3 regions of the Micromonospora xinjiangensis genome follow, and region 2 is predicted to be linked to each of the others. Evidence: riboswitches for the same ligand, from Rfam matches in the RefSeq annotation. Region 2 holds a riboswitch; each other region holds the start of a gene.
The links. A riboswitch is a leader RNA that binds a small molecule or an ion and turns the genes downstream of it on or off. The one in region 2 is predicted to bind cobalamin.
Positions count from the first base shown of each region.

Region 1: another riboswitch for cobalamin. It lies ahead of SM573_RS23495 (ribonucleoside-diphosphate reductase subunit alpha); the one in region 2 lies ahead of cobN (cobaltochelatase subunit CobN).
Region 3: another riboswitch for cobalamin. It lies ahead of SM573_RS14345 (ABC transporter substrate-binding protein); the one in region 2 lies ahead of cobN (cobaltochelatase subunit CobN).

Region 1 is NZ_JAXCFO010000006.1:447,461-450,730, reverse strand. Features, by position in the region: gene SM573_RS23495 (ribonucleoside-diphosphate reductase subunit alpha) at 1-1,992, opposite strand, end outside; cobalamin riboswitch at 2,172-2,357, opposite strand; gene SM573_RS23490 (SCO5389 family protein) at 2,548-2,940, opposite strand; gene SM573_RS23485 (N-acetyltransferase family protein) at 3,209-3,270, shown strand, end outside.
Region 2 is NZ_JAXCFO010000006.1:123,527-126,796, forward strand. Features, by position in the region: gene cobN (cobaltochelatase subunit CobN) at 1-1,675, opposite strand, end outside; cobalamin riboswitch at 1,994-2,170, opposite strand; gene SM573_RS22075 (MBL fold metallo-hydrolase) at 2,312-3,019, shown strand; gene SM573_RS22080 (hypothetical protein) at 3,055-3,270, opposite strand, start outside.
Region 3 is NZ_JAXCFO010000003.1:517,796-521,065, forward strand. Features, by position in the region: gene SM573_RS14340 (M14 family metallopeptidase) at 1-1,339, shown strand, start outside; cobalamin riboswitch at 1,485-1,612, shown strand; gene SM573_RS14345 (ABC transporter substrate-binding protein) at 1,693-2,631, shown strand; gene SM573_RS14350 (FecCD family ABC transporter permease) at 2,762-3,270, shown strand, end outside.

The sequences.
Region 1 (3,270 bases), 320 kb from region 2:
CTTGATCGCGGTGCGGATCGGCTCCGTCCACAGCCCGCGCGCCTTGAGCTCCGCCACCAGCGAGGTGTTGACCTGGAGGAACTCGCCGGAGAGTGTCTCGCGCTTGAACAGGTTGGACACCTGTGGCTCGATGCACTCGTAGCAGCCGGCGATCGAGGCGATCGTGGCGGTCGGGGCGATCGCGACGAGCAACGAGTTGCGCAGCCCGTGCGCCGCGACCCGCTCCCGCAGCGCGGTCCACCGCGCCGTCTGGGTGCCCGTCACGCCCCACAGGTCCGGTTGCAACCGGCCGCGGGCCGCCCGCGTCTCGGCGAAGGCGGGGTGCGGGCCGCACCGCTGCGCGAGGTCCGCCGAGGTCTCCAGGGCCGTGAGGTACAGCTCCTCGCTGATCCGGGTGGAGAGTTCCCGGGCGGCCGGCGAGTCGAACGGCAGTCGCAGCGCGAAGAAGACGTCCTGCAACCCCATGAGGCCGAGACCGACCGGTCGCCACCGGGGGTTGCTCGCCGCCGCCTGCGGTGTGGGGTAGTAGTTGATGTCGATCACGCGGTCGAGGAAGGTGACCGCGGTGCGGACGGTGGCGCGCAGCCGTTCCCAGTCGACGCCGCCGTCGGCCAGGTGCGCCGCGAGGTTCACCGAGCCCAGGTTGCACACGGCGGTCTCGGTGTCGCTGGACACCTCGATGATCTCGGTGCACAGGTTGGACAGGTGCACCACGTTGCCCGGCTCGGCGGTCTGGTTGCACAACCGGTTGGACGTGTCCTTGAACGTCATCCACCCGTTGCCGGTCTGCGCGAGGGTCCGCATCATCCGCCCGTACAACTCCCGGGCCGGCACCTGCCGCACGTAGCGGCCCTGCGCCTCGGCCGCCCGGTACGCGGCGTCGAACTCGTCGCCCCACAGGTCCGGCAGCTCGGGCACCTCGTCCGGGTCGAACAGCGACCACATCCCGTCCGTCTCGACCCGGCGCATGAACTCGTCCGGGATCCAGTTGGCCAGGTTCAGGTTGTGCGTGCGTCGCGCCTCCTCGCCGGTGTTGTCCCGCAGCTGGAGGAACTCCTCGACGTCGGGGTGCCACGGCTCCAGGTAGACGCAGGCGGCGCCCTTGCGCCGACCGCCCTGGTTCACCGCGGCCACGCTGGCGTCCAGGGTCCGCAGCCACGGCACGATCCCGTTGGACCGCCCGTTGGTGCCGCGGATCAGCGCCCCACGCGAGCGCACCCGGGAGAACCCGATGCCGATGCCGCCGGCGAACTTCGACAGGTTGGCGACCTGCGCGTACCGCTGGTAGATCGAGTCCAGCTCGTCGCGGGGGGAGTCGACGAGGTAGCAGGAGGACATCTGGGTGTGCCGGGTGCCGGAGTTGAACAGCGTCGGCGAACTCGGCAGGTACGCCAGGCTGGACATCAGCCGGTAGAAGCCGATCGCCTCGTCCGCCGTGCGTGACAGTCCACAGGCCACGCGCAGCAGCCAGTACTGCGGTGTCTCCAGCACGAGCCGGCTCGTCGGGTGCCGCAGCAGGTAGCGGTCGTGGACGGTACGCAGCCCGAAGTACTCGAACCTCAGGTCGTTCGCGGCGTCGACGGCGTCGTCGAGAGCGGCCGCGTGGGCCGCGACGAACGCGGCGGTCCCGTCACCGATCAACCCTTCGGCGTGGCCCTGCCGGATCGCGCTGCTGAACGAGCCGATGCCCTGCCCGCGCACCTCCTCGTCGATGTACGCGGCGAGCAGGCGGGCAGCCAGGCGCGAGTACTGGGGCTCCTCGCCGATGAGTTCGGCGGCCGTCTGTATCGACAGCCGCGCCAGCTCGTCGGCGGTCGCGCCGTCGTACAACCCCCTGATCGTCCGGCTCGCCACCCGCACCGGGTCGACGTCGGCGAGGTCCCCGGTCCACCGCTCGATCGCCCGGACGAGCGTGTCGACGTCGACCGGCTCGGCCGCGCCGTCCCGCTGACGGACGGACACGTGGTGCGGGACGCGGGGACCCGGCGCCACGGTGGCGACGGGACCGACCTCGGTGACTGTCACTTCTCTCTCCTCGCGAGACGAAGACCGGATGGCCTTGGGCGCGCGGGAGCGGACACCGACGGACGCCGCGGTGGCGGCCGTCCGGTGGCGTCGGCCGTCCCGCGCGGCCTCGGACCGTCACACGCCCGGGGACGGGCGTGCGGCGTGCTGGCAGGTCTTCGGACTCGCGGGCGTGACCGGCACGGCCGGTCGCCTACTGGCCGTCGCTTCCCAGGCCCCTGTCGGCCCAGTGCTGATGACGGCGGTCGTTCCCACTCACCGCTGCGGGGCAGTCCCGGATTCCCACCGGGTTCCCTCTTGCCTCGACCACCGGAGGAGGTGGCCGAACCAGCTGCGGTCGACACCATATATGGCTGCACCGGGTGGAGGGCAACACCAGATATCGGGTCGGCGTGTCGGCTTGGTCTCACCATCGAGGGCTGCGCCGGGCCGGTCGGCAAGGCGCTGTCGCCGTCGGCGCACGACGGAAGGGCCGGCGCGCGCCCGAGGCGCACGCCGGCCCTCCGGGCGCCGGGAGGGGGGTCAGCAGTTGCGCAGCTCCGGCGACTGGTTGAGCAGTTGGTCGCGGGTGGAGACGAACCTGCGGTACGTGTCGGAGTCCACGGCCGACGGTCGGAACGCCGCGACCCGGTGGCAGTTCTGGAAGGCGAGCCGCACGCCGAAGTGGCGTTCGAGGCTGCCGCGGATGGCGTCGCTGGCGAGGGCCCGCAGCAGCTGCCCCCGCTCCACCTCGCCGGGGGGCGGCACCACGTTGTCGGCGAAGTCGGCGTCACCGGCCTGCAGATCGGCGACGACCCGGCTCACGGTCTGCCAGGCGTAGGGCAACGAGTCGCGGACGCAGGTGACGAACTCCGCGTCGTCGACGGGGCCGGCCTCGGCGGCCTCCAGCAGGGTGGGTGGCACGGTGAGAGACATAATCCTCCTCCATCTCGCTAACGATTACGATTGTCATTAGCGCTACGCACCGAGCAGACCACGTCACCGCCCGTACCGTCAACAGGGCGCGCGGCGATGGCCGCGATTCCTGCGTCTGCGGCCCGTGCGGCAGGGGCGCCGGTGTCCGGGTCGATTACGGCGAGCGGCCTCGCCTCGCCGGCTTCGGTACGCCCCCCGGCTGACATCCGTCTCATCGATGTGCGAGTCTCTGCTGGACACGCGCCCAGGCACCGGAATGGAGTCGCGGATGGCCGACCTCACCATCCGACCGATGACCGCGCGGGACGCCGACCGGGTGTTGGCGATCTA
Region 2 (3,270 bases):
CCTCACCGGGGTCGTTGACGATGAACGGGTAGACCAGCGGCAGGTCACCGAGGACGGCGTCCGGGGCGCAGTCGGCGGCGAGGCCGAGGCCCTTGCCGGGCAACCACTCCAGCGTCCCGTGCTTGCCGAGGTGCACCACCGCGTCGGCGCCGAACCCACCGTCGGCGGGCGGGGCGGCGAGCCACCGGTACGCGGCCAGGTAGTGGTGGCTGGGTGGCAGGTCGGGGTCGTGGTAGATGGCGATGGGGTTCTCGCCGAAGCCGCGCGGCGGCTGGATGAGCAGCACCACGTTGCCGAACCGCAGGCCGGCCAGCACGATGTCGCCGCCGTCGGTGTAGAGCTCGCCGGGCGGCTCGCCCCAGTGGGCGCGCATCCGCTCGCGCAGCGGTGCGGGCACCTGCGCGAACCAGCGCCGGTAGACCTGGCCGGGCACCCGCGCCTCGGCGGCGGCGAGCTGCTCCGGGGTGAGCCACTCGACGTCGTGGCCACCGGCGGCGATCAGCGCGTGGATCAGCGCGTCCCCGTCGTCCGGCGGCGGCGCGTCGCCCAGGTCGTAGCCGGCGTCCGCGAGCGCGGCGAGCAGCCGCACCGCCGAGGCGGGGGTGTCCAGGCCGACGGCGTTGCCGACCCGGGAGTGCTTCGTCGGGTACGAGCTGAGCACGATCGCGAGCCGCTTCTCGGCGTTCGGCAGGCGCCGCAGCCGGGCCTGGCGCACCGCGATGCCGGCGACGCGGGCGGCGCGCTCCGGGTCGGCCGCGTAGACGGAGAGGCCGTCGCTGTCGATCTGCTTGAACGAGAACGGCACCGTGATGATCCGGCCGTCGAACTCGGGGACGGCCACCTGCATGGCGGCGTCCAGCGGGGTGAGGCCCGCGTCCGAGCCGGCCCACTGCTCGCGGGTGCTGGTCAGCAGGAGCGCCTGGATCACGGGCACGTCGAGCGAGGCCAGCGCGCCGACGTCCCAGGCGTCCTCGTCGCCGCCCGCGGACGCGTCGGCAGCCACCGCGCCGCCGGCCGCGAGCACCGTGACCAGCAACGCGTCGCAGCGGGAGAGCAGCTCCATGGGGCCGGCGTCGGCGGCCAGGCCACGCAACGATCCACAGTAGACGGGCAGCGGGTCGCCGCCGGCCGCCGTCACCGCGTCGGCGAGGGTGTCGACGAAGGCCGTGTTCCCGGCGAGCGCGTGCGCCCGGTAGAAGACGATGCCGACCGTGGGCCGCCGCGGGTCCGCCGTCGCGGCCGCCGGCCGCTCACCGTGCACGCCGTACGCCGGGGTGGGGGCGGGCGGGGCGAAGCCCTCGCCGGTGAGCAGCACCGTGTCGGAGAGGAACCGGGCCAGCTGGGCGAGGTTCTCCGGGCCACCCTCGACGAGGTACGCCAGCGCCTGCGTGGCCACCCCGACGGGCACGGTGGACGCCGCCATCAGCTCCGCGTCCGGCGTGGGCTCGCCGCTCAGCACGACCGTCGGCACGCCGGAGGCGAGCACGGTGGCGAGCCCGTCCGGCCACGCCGGCCGGCCGCCCAGCAGGCGTACGACGGCGACGTCCACGCCGTCGAGCAGCGCGGGCACGGCGTCGGCGTCGAGGCGGACCGGGTTCGCCAGCCGGTAGTCGGCACCGCTGGCCCGGGCGGCCAGCAGGTCGGTGTCGGAGGTGGAGAGCAGCAGGGTACGCACGGGGTGGCTCCGGGAGGTGACGCCCGGGTCGCCGCACGGGCGGCCGGGCGGAAGGGGGCGGGTGGCGCGGGCCTCGGCAGAGGCGACCGTCACCGGGGCGGAGCCGACGCGTCGGCCGCGACCCCGGCGCCGGCCGGTCGGCGCGGGGTCAGCGGGTGCGGCCGGGCCCGACGCCGGTCGGAGGTCCGAAGTGGCCGGTCGGGGTGCTGGTGCGGGAAGCGCGGCGGGGGGCGCTGGTGAGCGCGGGCCGGTCGCGGCGATCGCCGGCGGCAGGGTGGACGCGGTGCGTCATCGGGTCCTCCTCGGGTGTCCACGCCCTGGGGTCACATCCCGACGGCCGAAGTATCCTGGCTCCCGGATCGACGCTCACCCCCGGCCTTCCAACCACGCACGCGCGGCCGTGACTCGCGAGGGGGGATCGCTCCCCGGTGACAGTGGCGGGACCGCGCCGGAATCGCACCGGCTTCCTTCACTGCCGTCAGGCCGCGAATGCTGCCACACCCGTCGACCGCGGGTCAACGCGGCCCCGGCCGCGACGACGCTGGTCACGCGGGATCGTCGGTGGCGACCACTAGGATCGACCGCCGGACGATCGAGCGTCCACGAGCGATCCGGAAGGGGCCGGCCATCATTCCCATGCGGTTCCACCATCTCGCCGGCCGCGTCTGGCTCTGCCCCGGTGATCCCGACCCGGCGGCCGTCCAGGCCGGTGTCGCGGTGGTCGTCGACGAGCGCGGCAGTGTGCTGGTCGACGCGGGGCAGAGCCCCGCGCACGCCCGCGAGATCCGGGCGGCGCTGCACGCCGCCGGGCTGCCCGACCCGCGTTGGCTGGTCTACACGCACCACCACTGGGACCACGTCTGGGGCGCCTGCGCCTGGCCGGACGTCGAGATCGTGGGGCACGCCTCCGGCCGGGAGCTGCTGCGGGCCGAGGCGGCCCGGCCGTGGAGCCACCGCTACCTGCGCGAGCAGGTCCACGCCAACCCGCGGCTCGCTCCGAGCTTCCGCGCCCGGGCGTTCGCCGTCGACTCGTGGGACGACTTCGCGGTGCTGCCACCCACCCGGACGTTCACCGACGCGCTCGAGCTACCGGTCGGGGTGGCGCTGCGGCACGTCGGCGGCGGCCACGCTCCCGACTCGACCGTGGTGCTGGTGCCGGACTCCGGCGTCATGCTGCTCGGCGACTGCTTCTACCCGCCCCCGCTCCACCTGCGCCGACCCGACGACGGCCCCGACCTCGCGCTGGTCCGCCGGCTGCTCGACGACGGCTACGACTGGTACGTCTCCAGCCACGGCGAGCCGATGACCCGGGCGCAGGCGCGGGCGGCGGTGGAAGCGGGCTGACGGTCGGGCGCGGGGGCCGGGCCGGGTGGCGAGGGTCAGCGGGCGCGGCGCTCCGGGTGCGCCCGGTTCCAGGCGCGCATCCGCTCCGGGTAGCCCGTGCGGGCCGCCTCGTACAGCGGGACGGCGTGCCGGCGCGCGAGGGCGGCGGCCGTCCGGGGTGAGCCGGTGCGGCGGCGGATCCACTCCCCGTCGTGGGCGATCGCCACCACGGTGGTGTCGGTGGCGGTGGTCTCCGGCTCCAGGTAGAACTC
Region 3 (3,270 bases), on a different contig from region 2:
CGCCCAGCAGCACGCCCGTGAGCACCTGACCGTCGAGATGGCGATCTACCTGCTCAACCTCTTCACGGACGGCTACGGCAGCGACTCCCGGATCACCAACATCGTCAACGGCCGGGAGATCTGGATCGTGCCCACGGTCAACCCGGACGGCAGCGAGTACGACATCGCCACCGGGTCCTACCGCTCCTGGCGCAAGAACCGGCAGCCGAACAGCGGATCGTCGTACGTCGGCACCGACCTCAACCGCAACTGGAGCTACCAGTGGGGCTGCTGCGGCGGCTCGTCCGGCTCGACATCGTCGGAGACCTACCGGGGCCCGTCGGCCTTCTCCGCCCCCGAGACGCAGGCGCTGCGCAACTTCGTGAACAGTCGGGTGGTCGGCGGCGTCCAGCAGATCAAGGCCAACATCGACTTCCACACGTACTCGCAGCTCGTGCTCTGGCCCTTCGGCTACACCACCGCCAACACGCCGAGCGGGATGACCGCCGACCAGTACAACACCTTCGCCACCATCGGCCAGCAGATGGCGGCCACCAACGGCTACACCCCCGAGCAGTCCAGCGACCTCTACATCGCCGATGGCACCAGCATCGACTGGATGTGGGCGGCGCACGGCATCTGGGCGTACACCTTCGAGATGTACCCGGGCTCCGCCTCCGGCGGCGGGTTCTACCCGCCCGACGAGGTGATCCCGGCGCAGACCTCCCGCAACCGGGAGGCGGTGCTGATGCTCAGCGAGTACGCCGACTGCCCGTACCGGGCGATCGGCAAGCAGGCGCAGTACTGCGGCGGCGGTGGCGGCACGACGGTGTGGTCGGACACCTTCGAGACCGCGACCGGCTGGACGATCAACCCGTCCGGCACCGACACGGCGACCGCCGGGGCCTGGGAGCGGGGCGCCGCCCAGGCGACCACGTCCAGCGGGGCCAAGCAGCTCACCCCGTACGCCGGCGGCAACGACCTGGTCACCGGGCGGCTGGCCGGCACCGGGGCCGGTGACTACGACCTCGACGGCGGGGTGACCAGCGCGCAGTCGCCCGCGGTGGCGCTGCCGTCGAGCGGCACGCTGACCCTCTCACTGGCCTGGTATCTCGCGCACGGCTCGAACTCCTCGTCGGCCGACTACCTCCGCGTCAGCGTGGTGCACGGCGGCGGCACCACCACGCTGCTCAACCAGGCCGGCGCAGCGGCCAACCGCAACGGCTCCTGGGCGGTCTCGACCCTCAACCTGACCCCGTACGCCGGGCAGACGGTGCGGATCCTCGTGCAGGCGGCGGACGCCTCCGGCGCGAGCCTGGTCGAGGCGGCTGTGGACAACATCACCATCACCGCCTCCTGAGCCGGTGGGGCCCCGTCCCGCCCCCGGCGGGGCCCCACCACGCGGTTCGATCAGGACATACCGGTAACCAGGCACGGGACCGGCGGGGCCGTACCGTCGACCGCCGTCGATCGGCCTCTTGATCAGTCAGCCTCCTGGAGGGGTGCGCTACCGTCTTACCGACCGTTCCACAGCGAAGCCGGTGCGAATCCGGCGCTGTCCCGCAACTGTGATGTCCCGCCGGCCCACCGGCGGTGAACGAGCCAGGTCGCCTGCGGACGGTCGCGACCCGCGCTCTCGAGGAAGGGCGCCTCGCGGACGGGCGCCTGTCCCTGTCGGCGAAGCACCACGCTCCTCGACCGACAGGAGGACCGATGTCCAGACGTACCCCCCGGCTGCTCGCCGCGACCCTCGCGGTCGCCGCGCTCGCCCTCGGCGCCTGCGCCGAGAAGGCCGACGACTCGCCCGCCGCCGGCGGCACCGGCCAGCCCACCGCCGCCTTCCCGGCCACGGTCGGCAACATCACCCTCGACAAGCGCCCCGAGAAGATCGTCTCGCTCTCGCCGAGCGCCACCGAGATGCTGTACGCCATCGGCGCCGGGCCGCAGGTCATCGCGGTCGACGACAACTCCGACTACCCGGCGGAGGCGCCGAAGACGGACCTGTCCGGCTTCCAGCCGAACGCGGAGGCCATCGCCGGCCGCAACCCCGACCTGGTCGTGATCTCGGACGACCGCAACAAGGTGGTCGACCAGCTCGGCAAGCTGAAGATCCCGGTGCTGGTGACCCCCGCGGCGACCACCCTCGACGACACGTACCGGCAGATCACCGACCTGGGCACCCTCACCGGCCATGCCACCGAGGCGGCCGACGTGACCCGGCGGATGCGCGACGACATCACCAAGCTGGTCAAGGACCTGCCGCAGCGGTCGGAGAAGCTCACCTTCTACCACGAGCTGAATCCGCAGCTGTACAGCGCGACCAGCAAGACCTTCATCGGCTCGCTCTACGCGATGGCCGGACTGGAGAACATCGCGGACCCGGCCGACGCCGAGGGCAAGAACGGCGGCTACCCGCAGCTCTCCCAGGAGGTCATCGTCAAGGCCGACCCGGACTTCATCTTCCTGGCCGACACGAAGTGCTGCCAGCAGAGCCCCGACACGGTCAAGGCGCGCAGCGGCTGGTCCGGGCTGACCGCGGTGAAGAACAACCAGGTGGTCGCGCTCGACGACAGCGTCGCCTCGCGCTGGGGGCCGCGCGTGGTGGACCTGCTGCGGGCGATCGTGGACGCGGTCGCCAAGGTGCCCGCGTGACGGACCGCCGCCGGTGACCAGGGTCCTTCCCGTGACCCCCGCGGCGCCGCCCGCCCGGCCGGCCGGGACGCCCTCCGCGTCCCGGCCGGTCGGCCTGCGCCCGATCTGGCTGGCCGCCGGGGTGGCCGCGATGCTCGTCGCGCTGGTGGCCGGGGTGTCGCTCGGCCCGGTCACCCTGCCTCCGGGCAGCGTCGCCGCCGAGCTGCTCAACCTGCTTCCCGGCGTGCACCTGGAGAGCGGGCTCACCGAGCGGGAGATCGCCATCGTGACCGAGCTGCGGCTGCCCCGGGCGGTGCTCGGCCTGCTCGTCGGCGGGACGCTGGCCCTCGCCGGCGGCTGCTACCAGGGCGCGTTCCGCAACCCACTGGCCGACCCCTACCTGCTCGGCGTGGCGCCCGGGGCGGGGCTCGCGGTGACCGCCGTGATCGCCCTCGGCGGCGCCGGTGCCGGCGGTGCCCTCACCGACCTTCCGCTGACCATCCCGCTCGCCGCGTTCGTCGGCTCGTTGGCGGCGGTCGCGTTGACCTACCTCATCGGGGCGGCGGGCGGCCGGAGCCGCTCACCCGCGATGCTGATCCTGGCCGGGGTGGCGGTGTCCGCGTTCCTCTCCGCCGGCCAGACCTACCTGCTGCAACAGAA